Regions from separate parts of the Kribbella sp. NPDC058245 genome, predicted to be linked through region 1. Evidence: riboswitches for the same ligand, from Rfam matches in the RefSeq annotation. Region 1 holds a riboswitch; the other holds the start of a gene.
The links. Region 1 has a riboswitch for cobalamin ahead of ACFVWG_RS08790 (ABC transporter substrate-binding protein). Riboswitches for the same ligand answer to the same signal wherever they lie in the genome.
Positions count from the first base shown of each region.

Region 2: another riboswitch for cobalamin. It lies ahead of cobN (cobaltochelatase subunit CobN); the one in region 1 lies ahead of ACFVWG_RS08790 (ABC transporter substrate-binding protein).

Region 1 covers NZ_JBHVWY010000003.1:481,910-486,175, forward strand. The annotation lists gene ACFVWG_RS08785 (FecCD family ABC transporter permease) at 1-501, opposite strand, end outside; gene ACFVWG_RS08790 (ABC transporter substrate-binding protein) at 498-1,520, opposite strand; cobalamin riboswitch at 1,545-1,740, opposite strand; gene ACFVWG_RS08795 (hypothetical protein) at 1,731-2,705, opposite strand; gene ACFVWG_RS08800 (MFS transporter) at 2,719-4,020, opposite strand; gene ACFVWG_RS08805 (hypothetical protein) at 4,142-4,266, shown strand, end outside.
Region 2 covers NZ_JBHVWY010000002.1:273,733-277,998, forward strand. The annotation lists gene cobN (cobaltochelatase subunit CobN) at 1-1,981, opposite strand, end outside; cobalamin riboswitch at 2,017-2,153, opposite strand; gene ACFVWG_RS04810 (DUF3500 domain-containing protein) at 2,274-3,227, opposite strand; gene ACFVWG_RS04815 (phosphoglycerate mutase family protein) at 3,218-3,901, opposite strand; gene ACFVWG_RS04820 (cobalamin biosynthesis protein) at 3,892-4,266, opposite strand, start outside.

The DNA.
Region 1 (4,266 bases):
CATCAGGGTGATCGCCGACGTCACCGACCCGAGCAGCGCGCTGATCGCCGCTCCGGCTAACGCAAGCTTCACCGGCGTCGCCCCACCTCGCCCGATCGCACCGACCAGGTAGACGACCACCGTCGCCACCAACGCACCACCCATCGCGAACCACACGTAACCCGTCAGGCTGTGCACACCCAGCAGGCCGATAGCCCCGACCACAGCCAGCGCCGCCCCGGCGTTCACCCCGAGAATCCCCGGGTCCGCCAATGGATTGCGCGTCACGCCCTGCATCAACGCACCCGCCAGCCCAAGCGCCGCCCCGGCTAACAACCCAGCGGCAGTCCGCGGCACCCGCAGATACCGGATCACGCGATCGTTGTCGCTCCCGCTGAAGTTCGCCAGCGCCAGATAGACGTCATGCGCACCGAAATGCTGGTTCCCGATACTCAACGACAACAACACCGAACCCGCGAGGACGGCGACGCACAACAGCAGTCCGGCCGCACGCCACCTCATCGGAAGAGGTCAGGATGAATCGTCTTGGCGATGTCCTCGGTCGTGTATGCACCCCGAACCCCGGCCGAGTGGTTCGCGAACAGCCACGGTACGACGTGTTTGTCGCGGACCGCCTTGAGGTTCTGGAAGGCCGGGTTCGCGAGCATCTTGTCCACATCCGGCTTGGTCGACGCCGGAGTGAGCGAGGCATCGCAACACCCACTGATCAGGATGTAGTCCGGATTGCGCTTGATCAGCTCCTCGACGCCGATCTTCACGTTCCGCTTCGACGTCAGATCCGCGAACGCGTTCACGCCACCGGCCTGCTTGATCAGCACAGTCCCGAAGTCCGGACCGCCGGAGACGGTCAGCCCGCCGCCTTCCAGCCCGGGCCGCAGGATCGCGACGGTCGGCTTCGGCGCGTTCTTCACCTTGGCCTCAACTGCAGCGATCCGGTCGGACTGGTCGGCGATCACCGCCTCGGCGCGATCCTCGACCCCGAACAGCTTCCCGAGGCCGCGCAGATCGGCGTACACGTTGTCCATCGAGACGCTCGACGGATCGATCGCCTCGTCGCCCAGGCCGTCGGCGGTCGGGCAGAGCGGGCTGAAGATCCAGGTCTGGATCCCGAGTTCGGCCAGGCTCTTGCGACTGCCGAAGCTCTGATCACTGCCACCACCGGCGCTGAACACGTCGTTGAACCCGGACAGCACGAAGTCCGGGTTCGCCGCGAGCAACTCCTCGCGGCTGGGCAGGTTCTTGTAGTACTTCGCCTTGGCCTGAGCGGTCGCGTACTCCGGGAGCACCTCCGCGTCCAGGTACGCCGTACCGACCAGGCGATCGGAGATCCCCAGCGCATGCGCCATCTCGATGGCCGGTTGGTACGCCGCGAACACGCGCTTCGGTGGACCGCTCACGGTGACGTCGAGACCGCAGTTCTGCACGGTGATCGTCGAGCCGGGCGGGTTGACCGCAGTGGCCGTGCCGCAACCAGCGAGCAGGCCTAGCAGCAGGACAGGGACAACAGACTTACGCAGCACGGAACCGCTCCTCCAGCACCTCGTGGACGGATCACATGCCGTGGCCGGTCTCCTGGCTGACGGGATTCCGCCCACCGACCTGGTCTTCCCAGTGCAGGACCAGTGACCTCCCCCTCAGCAGGGAACGGCCGGTGAACTCCCGATCACAGTGGCGAGGGCCGCGCCGGCATCACACCGGCTTCCCGAACACCACGGCGCCGCCACAGTACCTCACCGGTACTGCGACACCATCGCAAGTGCGAACTGGGTCATGGTGTCCGGGTTGATCGCCCGCGCCGGCAGCGGGACGAAGTCGACCAGCTTGTCCTCGCCGATCCGGATCGTGGTCCGCCCGGTCGCGGTGTCGACGTACCCCTCGTCACCCAGCGGGAGCGCCTGGGCGGTCGGCGTCTTCCGGATCGCCGTCATCAACGCGACAGCCTTCGCCGTACGACGTACTGACGTCGAGAGCGCGCCGTTCGCGGCCACCCAACCGCAGACCAGGTCGCCGAGATCGGTCTGCCCGTCCCGGCGGTTCAGCACCGGCGCGCCGAGCACCTTCGCCGCGGCAGAGGAACCGCGATCACAGTCCGGCCGCGTGATCGACTCCTCCGGCGCAGGCAGTCCAGGCACCTGCCGAACCACCTCCTCCGCAAGCACGACGTACTTCGCCAGGGTCGCCTTCGGCCCGGAGACCTTGTACAGCCGACCGTCCAGCAGGAACACCACAAACGCGCTGGTCCCGAAGCCGGGGGCCTTCCCAAAGCTGCCCGCGCCGACCGTCACGGGCTTGGCCGGTTCGCCCTTGTTCGCCTTCTGCGCCGCCGCCAGCGTTGCCGCCGTCGCCGGCTGGACCGACACCCCGACGCGCAGGACCGGGCCGTTCGCTTCAGTGCTCAGGCCCAGCTGGCACACGTCGTACGTGGCCGGTACGCCGAAGTCGGCGGGCAGCGTCCTGGGCTCGATGTGCACGACCGGTACGCCGAGCGTCGCCTGCACGAGCGTCTGACTCATCCGCACACAGAGCGTCTCAGCAACCTTCGACGATGACGGAGTGCTCGACGGCGTCGCCGACGGAGTCTCGGTCGGCATCGTCGGAACCGACACCAGCGGCGGCACGCTAGGAGCCGTCTCCTGTCCGGGGCCGCTACAACCGCTGACGAGCACTGCGAGCGCGACGAGCGGCACAACCGGACGGATACGCATGGTGTGCCAAAGCCTACGCTTCGTCGGCCTCGGCCGCGGTCCGGAGATCGCGTTCGCGAATCGCGTGCTCGTCGGTACGAGCGTCGTACCGCCAGAAGTCGCGCAGGGCCGCGCCGGTGGCGGCAACCCCGGCCACGCACAGGATTCCGCCGCTGACGATCGAGGTCCGAACGCTGGTCAGGTCGGCGACCAGACCGGACCGGGCCTGCCCACCGAGCGGGCCGAGCATGTAGGAGAGCATCTCGATCCCGGCCAGCCGGCCGCGCATCTCATCCGGGATCGTCTGGTTCCAGATCACCGACCGGAACAGGCCGGAGACCATGTCCGCGGCGCCGGCGAACGCGAGGAAGACGACCGCGAACCACATGTTCGGCGCGAGCCCCGCAATCCCGATCGCGGCACCCCAGCAGGCGGCCGCCATCACGACGGCACGGCCGTGGTGATGCACCCGCCGGGTCCAGCCGCTGGTCAGCGTCGCGATCATCGCCCCGACCGCCTCCGCGCTGTAAAGGACACCGAGCAGTTTCGGTTCCTTCAGTACGTCGGTCGCGAACGCGGGGAACAGCACGATCGGCATCGCCATGAACATCCCGACCATGTCGACGACGTACGTCCCGAGCAGGTCCTTGCGGCGCGCGGCGTACACGATCCCTTCGCCGATGACCCGCAGGCTCGGTGGTTGGGAGTGCTCGCCGACCCGGTACGGCTTGAGTCCCAGGTACATGAGAGTCGCGATCGCGAGCCCGGCCAACTCGATCCCGAACGCCCAGCTGATCCCGGCCGTCCCGACCAGCACACCACCCAGCGCGGGACCGACGAGCTGACCGGCCTGCATGGTGAGTGCGTTCAGCGCCACCGCGGCCGGCAGCTCCGAGTGCTTCACCACGCGCGGGAACAGCGCGTCCCGGCTCGGCCGTTGCAGCGACGCCGCGATCGCGTTCAGTGCGCCACAGACGTAGATGATCCACACCTGCGGGTTCGACAGCAGGGCGTTGCTCAGCAGTACGGCGCAGACCGCGACCTGCGCGATGCCGGTGAAGATGAGCATCTTTCGGCGGTCGACGTGATCGGCCAGCGCACCGCCGTACAGGCCGAAGACGACCAGCGGCAGGATGTTGACCAGGCCCATCGCGCCGACCGCGAAGTTCGAGTGGGTCAGCGAATACAGCTGGTACGGCAGGGCGACGTATCCGAACATGCTGCCCAGGAAGAAGACCGAGCCGGAGACCATCAGGATCCGGAAGTCACGGGAACCACGCCACGGAGTCAGGTCGACACGCAGCCGGGCCAGCCGCGATCGGAAACTTGCTGCCACCGCTACATCCTGTCAGCAGATCCCGCCGGGTGAAGAACCCTTTTCTCCCTACCGTGGAACCGATTGGTTGCCCTGGGCGTCAATCTTCCCGGATATTCACCGAGCGTATGGAGACAACCGGATGATCTCGACCAAGTCGGTACGCACCAAGGTGTTCGCCACCCTCGTCGCGGGGGCGGTCGCTGGTGCCACCCTGCTTGCGCCCGTGGCCGCGCAGGCCACGACCACCACCGTCACCGCGGCTGC
Region 2 (4,266 bases), on a different contig from region 1:
ACAGATACCCGTCCAGATGCAGAACGAATTCGTCGAACGCCTCGTCGTCCGGCTTCTCGTCGGTATGCAGATCGTGGTGCAGTTGCGCCGCCTGGATCAGCGTCCAGATCTGTGCCCGCAGCGTCGGGACCTTCTCCGGGTCGAGCGCCTGCACGGTCGCATACTCGTCGAGCAGATACTCCAGCTTGGCCATGTCGCCGTACGTCTCGGCCCGCGCCATCGGCGGCACCAGGTGGTCGACCACGACCGCGTGCGCCCGCCGCTTCGCCTGCGTCCCCTCACCGGGGTCGTTGACGATGAACGGGTAGACCATCGGCAGGTTCCCGAGCACGGCGTCCGGCGCGCAGTCGGCCGCCATCCCGATGCCCTTGCCAGGAAGCCATTCCAGCGTTCCGTGCTTGCCCAGGTGCACGACAGCGTGCGCCCCGAACCCGCCGTCGGCCGGCGCGTTCTCCAACCACCGGTACGCCGCCAGGTAGTGGTGCGACGGCGCCATATCGGGATCGTGGTAGATCGCGACCGGGTTCTCGCCGAAACCACGCGGCGGCTGAATCATCAGTACGACGTTCCCGAACCGCAGCGCGGCCAGCGCGATCGCAGTCTCGGGTCCAGAGGTGTCGACGTACAGGGATCCGGGCGCCTCGCCCCAGGCCTCGGTCATTGCCTCGCGCAACGTTTCCGGCACCTGGCCGAACCACTTCGCGTACGTGGACAGCGGCACCTTGGCGACAGCGTTCTCAAGCTGGTCGTCGGTCAGCCAGTCGACATCGTGACCGCCGGTTGCGATCAGCCGGTGGATCAGCCCGTCCGCACCATCAGCGCCCTGCAACTCGCTCAGGTCGAGGCCGCCGAGGTCGTACCCAGCCTCCTCGAGCTTGCCGAGCAGCTGGACCGCCGAGGCGGGGGTGTCGAGACCGACCGCGTTGCCGATCCGGGCGTGCTTGGTCGGGTACGACGAAAGCACGAGCGCGAGCCGCTTCTCGGCCACCGGGACGTGCCGCAGGCGAGCATGCGCGACCGCGATCCCGGCCAGCCGGGTGCACCGCTCCGGATCCGGCGCATACCGCGCCAGCCCGTCCGCGTCGTACGCCTTGAACGAGAACGGGATCGTGATGATCCGGCCGTCGAACTCAGGGATCGCCACCTGCGTGGCAGCGTCCAGCGGGCTGATCGCCGCGTCACTGGCGAGCCACTGTTCGCGGGTCGACGTCAGTGCGAGCCCCTGAATCAGCGGGATGTCGAGTGAGGCGAGCGCGCCCGCGTCCCAGGCGTCGTCCGCACCCCCGGCGCTGGCGTTCGCAGCCACCGATCCGCCGGCTGCGAGCAGCGTGGTGACCAGTACGTCGCATTTGCGCAGCAGCTCGAACAGACCTGCGTTCTCGTCGCTCGTCGGGTCCAGCCCGCGCAGTGTCCCGCAGTACACGGGCAGCGGTTGCGCACCGGCCTTGGTGACCTCGGCCGCGAGCACGTCGACGAATGCGGTGTTCCCCGCGATCTCATGCGCCCGGTAGTAGACGATCCCGACCACCGGCCGGTCGTCATCAGTGAAGGTCCCCCGCACCCCGTACGCCGGAAGCGCGGCAGGGGGGTCGAATTCGTCGCCGGTGAGCAGAATGGTGTCGCTCAGGAAGCCGGCCAGGTTCCGCAGGTTGTCCGCGCCACCCTCACGCAGGTACGCCAGCGCCTCGGTCACCGCACCCGCCGGCACAGTCGACAGCGACATCAGCTCCGCATCGGGTGCCGCCTCACCGCTCACAACCACAGCGGGCTTCCCAGACGCGAGTACGGCGTCCAGTCCGTCCTCCCAGGCGCGCTTACCGCCCAGGAGCCGCACCACCACGATCTGGGCGGCGTCCAGCAGCGGACCGAGCTCAGACAGCTCCAGGCGCGCCGGGTTCGCGACCTTCCAGCCGGTTCCCGCCTCCGCCGCAGCCAGTAGGTCAGTGTCGGCAGTAGACAACAGCAACAGGTTCGCGGGCACGCTGAACCGGTCCTTCCTGGGGGTATCCACGCCCCGGCCGGAGGTGCGACAGCAGCAGTTCCTGACTCCCCGCGGCGGTGTCTCTTGCCGGTGGGTCACAGTGGCGGGACCGTCCCGGACTCACACCGGGTTCCTGCCCAGCTGTCGCTGAACCTCTGAACCCTATCCGACCCCCTGCACAACGTCCGAAGCCCCGTAGTACCTCGTCGGCGTGTTTTCGGACGTTGCGAACGCCTGATCCACAGCGTCCGAAGGTTTGCAGTACGTGGTCAGCGTGTTTTCGGACGCTAGGTCAGCGGTGGGCGGCGTAGTGGGCGGCGAGGAGGTCTGTGCCCCAGTCGGAGCGGTGGGAGCGCCAGACGGCGTGGATGTGGTTGGCGTTGTCCTGGGTGTTGTCGTACTCGGCCAGGAAGGTGGGGGCGGCCAGGGAGTAGTAATGGCGGTGGCCGATGCCGGGGGTGGTTTCGCCGGCCCACGCGAAGGTGAGGTTCTCCATGCCCTGCTCGGTCAGGTCCTGCCAGGTCAGGAGGCCGATCGGGCCCGCCGCGCGACCGACGTACTGGCCGATCAGGAGGCTGAGGAGCTGACGCTGCTCGGCGGTCATGTCGCCGTACGCGAGTCCGCGGTGCAGGAGGGACGGGTCGGCGACCGGGTCGTGCCGGGTGAGGATGTCGTCGGGGGCGTCGGGTGAGACGACGGCGACAGCGCGCTGGCTGTCATCCAAAGCATCTAGGAGCTGGAAGCCCAGGTCGTGCTCCGCAGCCAGGAAGCGCCGGCCCGAGGGGGCGACGGCCGGGTTGGAGCCGATGAACGACGGTGTGAACGAGATCGCACCGTCGACCAGCGTCAGGTGGATCGCCAGGTGGTGACCGTTCAGCCGCCAGGCCCACGGCTCGAAGCCGGAGGGGTCACCCAGGATCCGCAGGAAGTAGCCCGGCGTGGCCAGCGAGTCCTGCCAGTCTGCGGTCGCAGGAACCGGATGCCCGCGCAGAATCACCTCAGCATCCAGTACGGCGAGTGAGTCGGCCAGTCCGCGTTCGCTGCAGCCAAGGGCGATCAGCCGCTGCGCCAACTGCTGCTGTTCCGGGCTGAGCGCGGACAGCGGCAGTCCGGGCCGGTGGCCGGGCAGGTAGGTCCAATCCTGGTGGTCCGGGGTGTCGAACGGCGCCTGGATCAGACTGCGCTGTGCCGGCCGCAGGCTCTCCAGCAGTTCGATGGCTGCCTGACGGGTCTGCTCTACAACCACGCGGCGCGCTCCTGTTCTTTCGGCTCGTAAGTCGTCGTCCACTGTTCGAACGGTCGGTCCAGCTTGTACCGGTAGTCCGGCTGCCGCAGCAGCACGCGTGTTTCGGCGTTGCCCGGGTTCCGCAGCGTCTCGAAGTACTTGACCGACCAGTGGAACCACCGCATGCAGAACAGCCGCATGGTCAGCCCGTGCGACACCAGCAGTACGTTGCGCGGCGCATCCGCCTGTTCGAAGTCACGGTGCATCGTTTCCAGGAAGCTCGATACCCGGTCGTACACGTCCGACCCCGACTCGCCATGGGTGAACCGGTAGAAGAAGTGCCCGTACGCGTCGCGCAGCTTCTCCTGCCGCTCGATGTCCTCGGTGTCCTGGAAGTTCGCCCAGTCCTGCTCACGCAGCCGCGGCTCTTCCCGGGCGATCCCGATCAGGTCGTCGAGCTTGAGCCCCTTGAGCGTCTCCAGCGTGCGCAGGTACGGCGAGACGTAGACCCGGATCGGCTCGTTCTCGAACAGGTCTCGGAGCTCCTGCCCGGCGAGCGCCGCCTGCTCCCACCCGTGCGCCGTCAGCGCCACAGAGTGGTCCGGCACTCGCTCGTAGATCGACTTGTCCAGGTTCGCCTCGGACTCGCCGTGCCGCATCAACACGATCCGCAGTGGTCGCCGGCTCAGTCCCATAACCGTCCTCTCGCCACTGCCAGGATCGCGGCCGCACCAGCCGCCGCGACTCCGACTCGCCGCGCCAGCACCGCCGTACGGCGGACGTCAGCGACTGTCGGCGTCGGTCCGTCCCCCAGCGTGCCACGGTCCTCGGTATAGGACCCGTAGTTGTTCGTCCCACCCAGCGACAAGCCCAGCGCACCAGCGAACGCCGCCTCGACCGGACCGGCGTTCGGACTCGGGTGCTGGGGCGCATCCCGTTCCCACACCCGCCGTGCCTCGCCATAGCGGCCAGCAACGACACCAGTCAGTACGGCGCATGCCCGGGCCGGCAGGAGGTTCACCAGATCATCCAGCCGTGCAGAGGCCCATCCGAAGTTCGC